Regions from separate parts of the Streptomyces sp. NPDC088915 genome, predicted to be linked through region 3. Evidence: riboswitches for the same ligand, from Rfam matches in the RefSeq annotation. Region 3 holds a riboswitch; each other region holds the start of a gene.
The links. A riboswitch is a leader RNA that binds a small molecule or an ion and turns the genes downstream of it on or off. The one in region 3 is predicted to bind cobalamin.
Positions count from the first base shown of each region.

Region 1: it holds a riboswitch for cobalamin, as region 3 does, so the genes downstream of both, ACIP5O_RS29235 (ribonucleoside-diphosphate reductase subunit alpha) here and ACIP5O_RS30625 (ABC transporter substrate-binding protein) in region 3, are expected to answer to the same signal.
Region 2: it holds a riboswitch for cobalamin, as region 3 does, so the genes downstream of both, ACIP5O_RS17305 (cobalamin biosynthesis protein) here and ACIP5O_RS30625 (ABC transporter substrate-binding protein) in region 3, are expected to answer to the same signal.

Region 1 is NZ_JBIVIR010000018.1:67,323-70,588, reverse strand. It holds gene ACIP5O_RS29235 (ribonucleoside-diphosphate reductase subunit alpha) at 1-1,747, opposite strand, end outside; cobalamin riboswitch at 1,876-2,016, opposite strand; gene ACIP5O_RS29230 (GNAT family N-acetyltransferase) at 2,066-2,575, opposite strand; gene mctP (monocarboxylate uptake permease MctP) at 2,658-3,266, opposite strand, start outside.
Region 2 is NZ_JBIVIR010000008.1:276,441-279,706, forward strand. It holds gene ACIP5O_RS17300 (cobyric acid synthase) at 1-655, opposite strand, end outside; gene ACIP5O_RS17305 (cobalamin biosynthesis protein) at 652-1,623, opposite strand; cobalamin riboswitch at 1,656-1,787, opposite strand; gene ACIP5O_RS17310 (hypothetical protein) at 1,907-2,128, opposite strand; gene ACIP5O_RS17315 (anion permease) at 2,141-3,266, opposite strand, start outside.
Region 3 is NZ_JBIVIR010000019.1:149,799-153,064, reverse strand. It holds gene ACIP5O_RS30635 (TetR family transcriptional regulator) at 11-604, shown strand; gene ACIP5O_RS30630 (cold shock domain-containing protein) at 865-1,071, shown strand; cobalamin riboswitch at 1,168-1,293, shown strand; gene ACIP5O_RS30625 (ABC transporter substrate-binding protein) at 1,350-2,441, shown strand; gene ACIP5O_RS30620 (FecCD family ABC transporter permease) at 2,438-3,266, shown strand, end outside.

The DNA.
Region 1 (3,266 bases), on a different contig from region 3:
AGTTCAGCTCGACGTCGTAGTGGTCGGGGTGCAGCACGCCCCGGGCCGCGCGGGTCTTCTCCCAGGCCGGCAGCGGACCGCTGCGCTCGGCGAGGTCGGCGGAGGCCTCGTACGCGGCGAGCATGATCCGCTCGGCGATGCGGGTGGAGAGCGCCCGCGCCTCGGGGGAGTCGAAGGGCAGCTTCAGCTGGAAGAAGACGTCCTGGAGGCCCATGGCGCCCAGGCCGACCGGACGCCAGCGGGAGTTGGAGCGGCCCGCCTGCTCGGTCGGGTAGAAGTTGATGTCGACGACCCGGTCGAGGAAGGTGACGGCCGTGCGGACGGTCGCGTCCAGGCGCTCCCAGTCGATGTCCGAACCGACCACGAACGCGCCGAGGTTGACCGAGCCCAGGTTGCAGACCGCGGTCTCGCCGTCGTCGGTGACCTCCAGGATCTCCGTGCAGAGGTTGGAGGAGTGGACGGTGTGGCCGGGCTCGGCGGTCTGGTTGGCCGTCCGGTTCGAGGCGTCCTTGAAGGTCATCCAGCCGTTGCCGGTCTGGGCCAGGGTCCGCATCATCCGGCCGTACAGGTCGCGGGCTGGCATCGTCTTGCGGGCCAGGCCGGCCGCCTCGGCCTTGCGGTAGGCGGCGTCGAACTCCTCGCCCCACAGGTCGACGAGCTCGGGCACGTCCGAGGGGGAGAACAGCGACCACTCGGCGTCGGCGTTCACGCGGCGCATGAACTCGTCCGGGATCCAGTGCGCCAGGTTCAGGTTGTGCGTGCGGCGCTGGTCCTCGCCGGTGTTGTCGCGGAGCTCCAGGAACTCCTCGATGTCCGCGTGCCAGGTCTCCAGGTAGACCGCGGCGGCGCCCTTGCGGCGGCCGCCCTGGTTCACGGCGGCGACGGAGGCGTCGAGGGTCTTGAGGAACGGCACGATGCCGTTGGAGTGCCCGTTGGTGCCCCGGATCAGCGAACCGCGGGCGCGGATGCGGGAGTACGAGAGGCCGATGCCGCCCGCGTGCTTGGAGAGGCGCGCGACCTGGTGGTAGCGGTCGTAGATGGAGTCCAGCTCGTCCTGGGGGGAGTCCAGGAGGTAGCAGGAGGACATCTGCGGGTGGCGGGTGCCGGAGTTGAAGAGCGTGGGGGAGGACGGCAGGTAGTCCAGGCGGCTCATCAGGCCGTACAGCGCGGCCACTTCGTCGAGCGCGCGGACGCTCTCGTCCTCGGCCAGGCCGCAGGCGACGCGCAGCATGAAGTGCTGCGGGGTCTCGATCACCTTGCGGGTGATCGGGTGGCGCAGCAGGTAGCGCGAGTAGAGGGTGCGCAGGCCGAAGTAGCCGAAGCGGTCGTCGCCGGCGCGGTCGATCGTGGCGTCGAGGCGGTCGGCGTGCAGCGCGACGAACTCGGCGGTGCGGTCGGCGATCAGGCCCTCGCGGTGGCCGACGGCCACCGAGGAGGAGAAGTTCACCGAGCCCTGGGAGGCGGCCTCGTCCGCGATGGTGATGGTGAGGAGCCGGGCGGCGAGCCGGGAGTACGCGGGGTCCTCGGCGATCAGGCCGGCGGCCGCCTCGGTGGCCAGCTCGCGCAGCTCCGCCTCGTCCGCGGCGGAGCTGCGGCCGCGGAGCGCGGCGGCGGCGACCTTGCCGGGGTCGGTGTCGGGGAGATCGGCGGTGAGGTCGGTCAGGGTCCGCAGCAGTACGGTCCCGGGGCCGTCGCTCTCGACCGCGGAAGCCTCGGCCGAAGCCGGATCGGCGGGCGCGATGGTCACGTGGGGGCTCTCCCTCGCTCGGCTCGGGGCCTCGGCGGGGGAGGGCGGACGGGCGGGCGTCCAGGCATGACGCGCCGCGTCCACCGGCCCACTCCGCGAGGCCCGGACGTCTGGGCACCCGGAACGGAAGGACCGGGCGCACTGTCGGCAGGTGTTCGGACTCACCCCGGACGAAACCGCACGAAGTACACCGTTGCGGGACAGTTCCGGATTCGCGCCGGATTCCCCTGCGTCGACAGCGAGGACGAGCATACATGTGGGGGGCGCCGCTCGTGGCACCCCCCACATGTTGTGTCGTCCCCTGGACGGGACGTGGGCTCAGAAGTCCAGGGAGTAGGTGCGCAGAGAGTGATCGGGGATCGGCTCCCAGTCCCGGTGCGGGGTGCGGACGAAGCCCATCCGCTCGTAGATCCGGTGCGCCGCGACCATCTCGGCGCCCGTCGAGAGCACGATCCGGGCGCACCCCGGCAGGGCCCGCGCCCGGTCGACACAGGTCCGTACGAGCGCCTCCCCGATGCCCCGGCCGCGGGCCTCCCGGGCGACCGCGAGCATCCGGAACTCGGCCTCGCCGGGCACGGCGATGTCGGCCCACGGGGTGCCGCCCCGGGCGAAGGTCACGCCGCCGACGATCCGGCCCGCCGCGTCCCGGGTGTCCTCCGCGACGAGGACCTCGCTCTCGCGGGCCCGGCGCGCCGTGTCCCGCAGCACCTCCAGGTAGGAGTCCTCCGTCCCGTACGTCAGCAGTCCGTCGTCCAGATAGGCGCGTCCGGTCAGCTCGCCGAGCACCTCGTACTCCTCGGGCCGTACCGCCCTGATCGTGAAGTCCATGGGGGGAAGTGTGCCTGCCCGGTACGTGACGGGACCCGGGGCCTCCTGGTGGAGGTCCCGGGCCCTTTGCGTACGGCCGGCGTCAGTGGGTCGGCGCGGTGACCTTCTCCATCTCGACCTGCACGCCGGGGTCGCCGGCGTCGGCCGTGTAGTCCGACGGGGAGGTCTCGTCGACGCCCTCGGGGGCCTTGACGGCCTTGAGGACGAAGGTGAGGACCACGGTGACCACGACGTTGAGGACGAAGGCGGTGAGGCCGATGTAGCCGATCTCGCCGATGCCCGGGATCTCGGCGGAGGAGCCGCCGAAGTGCTTCTGGGTCGGGCTGGCGACGCCGTAGGCGGCGACCGTGCCGTAGACCATGCCGACGGCCCAGCCCGCGAGCAGCGCCCAGCGGTGGAACCAGCGGGTGAACAGGCCGCCGACCAGGGCCGGGAAGGTCTGCAGGATCCAGATGCCGCCGAGGAGCTGGAAGTTGATCGCGACCGTCTTGTCCATGGTGAGGACGAAGGCGAGCGCGCCGACCTTGACCAGGAGCGAGACGATCTTGGAGACCTTGGTCTCCTGCGCCGGGGTGGCGTCCTTCTTGATGAAGTCCTTGTAGATGTTCCTCGTGAAGAGGTTGGCCGCGGCGATGGACATGATCGCGGCCGGGACGAGCGCGCCGATGCCGATCGCGGCGAACGCGACGCC
Region 2 (3,266 bases), on a different contig from region 3:
CGTACAGCATGTCGAGCCCGGGTTCGAGGAGGCTCACGTCGCCCCGGAACTTGTTCACCAGGTACCCGGCGACGAGCGACTGGTCCTCGGGGGACAGCAGCGCCGTCGTGCCGAAGAACTGGGCGAAGACCCCGCCCCGGTCGATGTCCCCGACCACCACCACGGGCAGCCGCGCGGCCCGCGCCACGCCCATGTTCACGATGTCGGTGCGCCGCAGGTTGATCTCGGCCGGGCTGCCGGCGCCCTCGCAGATCACCGCGTCGTACGTGCTCCGCAGCTCCTCCAGGCACGCCATGACCGGCTCGAACAGCTCCTTCTGCCTGCCCCCGTGGTAGCCGCGCGCACTCAGCTCGCCCACCGGCTTCCCCATCAGGACGACCTGGCTGGAGCGGTCGCCGCCCGGCTTGAGCAGCACCGGGTTCATCAGCGCGGTCGGCTCGACCCGGGCGGCCTGCGCCTGCATGGCCTGGGCCCGGCCTATCTCGGCGCCCTCGCGCGTGACGAAGGAGTTGAGGGACATGTTCTGCCCCTTGAACGGCGCCACCTTCAGGCCCTTGCGGACCAGCCAGCGGCAGATCCCGGCCGTCACGACGCTCTTGCCCGCGTCGGACGTGGTCCCGGCGACCAGCAGCCCCCCGCCCCTCCCGCCCCTCATGAAGTCCTCCGCTTCCCGCGCCGCACGGCGTCGGCGATCAGACGGCCGCCCACACAGGCGGCCAGGGTCAGCGCGGTCACCCGGCGCGAGAGCGCCACCGCCCGTTCGACGTCCGCCACCTCGACGGCCCGCCCCTCCCCGTTCAGCACCGGCCGGTGCTCGACGCGCCCGCCGTACGAGAGGGTGCCCCCGAGCCGTACGCCCAACGCGCCCGCGAAGGAGGCCTCGACCGGGCCCGCGTTGGGGCTCGGGTGCTTCGACGCGTCCGCCCGCCAGGCCCGGGCGGCCCCGCGCGGATTCCCGCCGGCGACGGTCGCGAGCGCGGCCGTCAGGCGCGCGCCCGGCCAGCCGGCCAGGTCGTCGAGGCGGGCCGAGGCCCAGCCGAAGCGGCGGTACCGGGGGGACCTGTGGCCGACCATCGCGTCCAGGGTGTTGACGGCCCGGAAGCCGACGAGCCCCGGCACGCCCGCGACCGCGCCCCAGAACAGGGCGCCGACCACGGCGTCCGAGGTGTTCTCGGCGACCGACTCGACGACCGCGCGGGCCATCGCGGGACCGTCCAGGGACCGCGGGTCGCGCCCGCACAGGTGCGGAAGCCGCTCCCGGGCCACCTCCAGGTCCCCGGCGGCCAGCGCCCCGCCGATCGCACGGGCCTCCCGGCCCAGGGTCGTCCCGCCGACGACGGCCCACACGGAGGCGGCGGTCAGCGCGACGGCGGCGGCCGGCCGGTTCCGTACGGCCCGGGCGGCGAGGGCGCCGAGGGCGACGGTGGAACCGGCGCAGACGGCCGCGTGCAGGGCGCCCCAGCCGCGGTGGTCGCGGTGGAGGCGCCCTTCGACGGCGGCGGCGGTCCGGCCGAACGCGGCGACGGGGTGGCCCCGGCGGGGATCGCCGAGGAGCAGGTCGACGGCGAGGCCCGCGGCCGCGCCGTACGCGAAGACACCGGTGGCTCTGGGGCGCCCGGGCATGGCTGTGTCCTCACTCAGGGTCCGCGCCCTGGATCGACGTGACCGGCGGCGAGAGTTCCTGACTCCCGGACCCTCGGATCCGGTCACAGTGGCGGGACCGCGCCGGATTCGCACCGGACTTCCTCTGCTGCCGCCGTAATGGCCTCGGCAGTCCACCACGCGCCGAGAACGGGCGTCAACCCAGCTTTGACCTGCGGCGGCGCACTGTGCGGAGCACCACAGAGAAGCGGCCGGGCGGCCCGCACCCGAAGGTGCGGACCGCCCGGCCGGTGGAGCGGGGCCGTCAGACGACGATCAGGTAGATGCCGTACGCCACGGCCGCGAGGCACAGTCCGAAGCAGGCGTAGGCGCCGGTGCGGGCCAGGGCGGCGGAGCCGCCCCGGGCGGTGGCCTCCTCCTGCTTGGTGAGGCCGACGATGCCGAGGGAGAAGAGGCCCACCAGGGCGACGGTCGCCACGAGGCTGACTCCGAAGACGGAGCCGAGGGCTGCCCAGTCGATCTTCATGCGGTGCTTTCCTTAGACCTTCGCGGCCGGGGCCGGGGGAGCGGTCGGGTCGGTGGGGGCCGGGGCGGGGATGGTCGCCTTGAGGTCCTCGTCGGTGACGGCGGCGACGGAGCCGGCCGGCGGCGGGGTGACGGCCGCGATGGCGGTGGTCACCACGCCCGCGGGCTCGGCGTCGGAGGCGTCGAGGTCGTCGGCCGTGACGTTGTGCCGGTCGACCGGCTTGCGGCGGGACAGCGACCAGATGACGGCCGAGCCGGCCACGAGCAGGACCGCGACGGCGGCGATGCCCCAGGTGCCCTGCTTGGTGAGGAACTCGGCGCCGGCGCCGACCAGGCCCGCGGCGGGCAGGGTCAGGCCCCAGGCGACGAACATCCGGGTCGCGGTCGACCAGCGGACGACACCGCCCTTGCGGCCGAGGCCCGCGCCCATCACGGCACCCGAGCAGGACTGGGTGGTGGAGAGGGAGAAGCCGAGGTGCGAGGAGGCCAGGATGACCGTCGCGGCGCTGGTCTGGGCGGCGAAGCCCTGCTGCGGCTGGAGGTCGGTGAGGCCCTTGCCCATGGTGCGGATGATGCGCCAGCCGCCGAGGTAGGTGCCGAGCGCGATGGCGACGCCGGCGGAGACGACGACCCACAGGGGCGGGTTCGAGCCGGGGGCGACGACACCCTGGGTGACCAGGGCGAGGGTGATGATGCCCATCGTCTTCTGGGCGTCGTTGGTGCCGTGGGCGAGGGAGACGAGACCGGCGGAGGCGATCTGGCCGGCCCGGTAGCCCTTGGCCGTGGCCTTCGCCTCGGGGTTGGCCTTGATCTTGTACGTCAGCTTGGTGGCGGCCATCGCGGCGAGGCCGGCGACGACCGGCGCGGCGACGGCCGGGATGAGGACCTTGGTGACGATCGTGGAGCCGTTCACGGCCGACCAGCCGGCCGACATGACCGCGGCGCCGATGAGACCGCCGAAGAGCGCGTGGGAGGAGCTGGACGGGAGTCCGAGCAGCCAGGTCAGCAGGTTCCACAGGATGGCGCCGACCAGCGCGGCGAAGATCACCTCTGTGCGGATGCCCTCTTCGTTGATGATCCCGCCGGAGATCGTCTTGGCGACCTCCACGGACAGGAACGCGCCGACGAGGTTGAGCACG
Region 3 (3,266 bases):
GTGGGCCACGATGACACGTTTCCGCGAGAGCGTCCGGTCCCTGCTGCGCGAGCAGGTGCTCGACGCCGCCTACCGCCTCGTCGCCGCCGAGGGCTGGAGCGGGCTGCGCATGACCTCCATCGCGCGCGCCGCGGGCATCAGCCGCCAGACCCTCTACAACGAGTTCGGCTCGAAGGAGGCCATCGGCAACGCCCTGGTCCAGCGCGAGCTGGAGGGCTTCCTGATCGGCATCGAGCGCGAACTCGACGCCCACCGGGGCGCGTTGGAGGATGCGGCGGCGGCCGGCGTCGGCTACACGCTCCAGCAGACCGTGGACAACCCCCTCATCAAGAGCGTCCTGGTCGCGGCCCGGGGCGGCGAGGACGACCTCCTCGCCTACCTCACCACCCGCACGGAGCCGGTCTTCGGCACGGCGATGGCGATGCTCGACGCGTACGCGATCGAGGCCTGGCCCGACGTGGACGAGGAGTCGCGCGGCCTCGCCGTCGAGACGGTCGTGCGGCTCACCGTCAGCCACATCGTCCAGCCGGTGGCCTCCCCGGCGGAGACGGCGGCGCGCATCGCCAGGATCACGGCGAGGATCGCGTACCCGGGCGGCACCTGAGGCGTACCCCGTCCGGGCCCGGAGGCCGTACCCCGCCCCGGTCCGCACGTGCGACGAGGCCCGGTGCCGAACACGGGGGATCTTCGGCACCGGACCTCTGTTGAATATTCTACGAGATCCTCCGGAGTGCTCGCGCACGGCCCACCGCCCGACGGGCGGAGCGCGGGCGGACGGGGTACACCTCCCCTGAGACGCGGACCCGGCCGCACCCGGCCGGGACGACCCCCGCCCGCGTCGCCGACGCCGAGGAGGAGGCCGCCGTGGAAGGCAGGAGCAAGGGTTTCGTGCAGTCCTTCAACCGTCTCGGGGGATACGGGTTCGTCGTCCCCGTCGGCTCCGAGGAGCAGGTCTGGTTCAGCGCGGAGGACATCGAGGACGAGAGCAGGACCGTCTCGGAGGGGCAGCAGGTCTCCTTCGTCCTGGTCCTCGGGGACGGCCGCTTCGAGGCCAGGGAACTGCGCGTCTGACGCCCCCCGCGCCCCGGGGCGCGCCCCCGGGCCGGTGGTACTGTGCCGAGGCCAGTCGCACCTTTGTACGCGCCCGAACGGGTGTGTGCACGGGTCGGGGAATCCGGTGCGAGACCGGAACTGACGCGCAGCGGTGAGGGCGACGGGCGGAGCATCGGCCACTGGGCGGCGACGACGGCCCGGGAAGGCGCCCCGTCCGGCCGACCCCGAGTCCGAAGACCTGCTGGCGGCCCCGGCGGCCCGCCCGTCCGGGGAGCACCGTACGACAGGCTCCGCGTATGAGCCGTGGCCGCAGAGGAAGTCCCGTGCCGCTCGCACACCCCGTCCGCTCCGCCGTGCCGTTCCTCACCGGAGCCCTGCTCCTGACCGCGACCGGTTGCGGCGCGGGAACCGCACCCGCCCCCGACCGGCCCGCGCGCGGCGCCGCCGGAGACGCGAAGGCCGGATACCCGGTCACCCTCGACGACAACTGCGGACGGCCCGTCCGCGTCGAGCGCGCGCCCGAGCGGGCCGTCGCCCTCGACCAGGGCGCGGCGGAGATCATGCTCTCCCTCGGGCTCGCCGACCGCATGGTGGGCACCGGCACCTGGACGGACCCCGTGCTCAAGGGCCTGGAGGAGGAGAACGCGAAGGTCCCGCGCCTCGCCGACCGCTACCCCTCCGTCGAGAAGGTCCTCGACGCCGAACCCGACTTCGCCGCCGCCTCCTTCGCGTACACCCTCGGCAAGGGAGGGGTGGCGCCCCGCGAGCGGTTCGAGCAGCTCGGCGTCCCCACGTACCTCTCGCCCACCGATTGCGTCGGCAAGGACAACAGCGGGGACGGCGACGGGGTCCGCGTCCGGCCGCTCACCATGGAGACGGTCTACGGCGAGATCCGCGACCTGGCCCGGATCTTCGGGGTCCGGGAGCGCGGCGAGGAGCTCGTTGCCGAGCTCAAGGGCCGGGTGACGAAGGCGACTTCGGGTGGAGACTTCGAAAACGCCACGGTCCTCTACTGGTTCGCCAACTCCGAGGCGCCCTACATGGCGGGCTGCTGCGGCGCCCCCGGCATCGTCTCCCGCGAGCTGGGCGCGAAGAACGTCTTCGACGACACCAAGGAGGAGTGGCCCCAGATCAACTGGGAGACCGTCGCCGACCGCGACCCCGACGTCCTCGTCATCGGCGACCTCACCCGCCGCTCGCAGTCGGCCGAGAGCGCCGCCAAGAAGATCGGGTTCCTGGAGTCCGACCCGGTCACCCGCAGCATGACCGCGGTCAAGAACAAGCGGTACGTGCTCCTCAGCGGCCAGGCGCTCAACCCCACGATCCGCACCGTCGAGGCCGTCGAGAAGGTGGCGGCCGCGCTCCGCTCGTACGGTCCCGCGAAGTGACGGCCACCACCTCTCCGGCTGCCGCTTCGATACGGAAGGGAGCCGCGGCCCTGCTGTGGACGGCGGGCGGACTCGCGCTCCTGGCCGCGTCGATCGCCGTGGCCATCACCATCGGCCCGGCCCGCATCGGCGTCGCCGACGTGTGGTCGACGGTCGCCGCCCACCTCGGCGGGGGCGCCCCGGCGCTCTCCCCGATCCGCGACGGGATCGTGTGGGACCTGCGGCTTCCCCGCACCCTCCTCGCCGCCGTCTGCGGCGCCGGACTCGCCCTGTGCGGCGCGGTGATGCAGTCGCTGCTGCGCAACCCGCTCGCCGACCCCTTCGTCCTCGGCGTCTCCTCCGGCGCCTCGACCGGCGCGGTCGCGGTCGTCGTCCTCGGGATCGGCGGGGGAGTCCTCTCCGTCACCGGCGGCGCGTTCCTCGGGGCGGTCTGCTCCTTCGCGCTCGTGCTGCTGCTCAGCCACACCCTCGGCGGCTCGACGGACCGTGTGGTCCTCTCCGGGGTCGCCGCCATGCAGCTCTTCTCGGCCCTCACCTCCTTCGTCGTGATGACGGCCGCCGACGCGGAGACCACCCGGGGCGTCCTCTTCTGGCTGCTCGGCTCCCTCGCCGGGGCCGGCTGGAACGACGTGTGGGTGTGCCTCGGGGTCCTCGCGGCGGCCCTGGTGATCTGCGTCGGACACGCGCGGACCCTGGACGCGTTCGCCTTCGGGGAGGAGGCCGCAGCCTCGCTCGGCGTCGCCGTCGCCCGGACCCGGCTCGTCCTCCTGTGCGTCACCGCGCTCCTGACGGCCGCCCTGGTCTCCGCCGCCGGGGCCGTCGGCT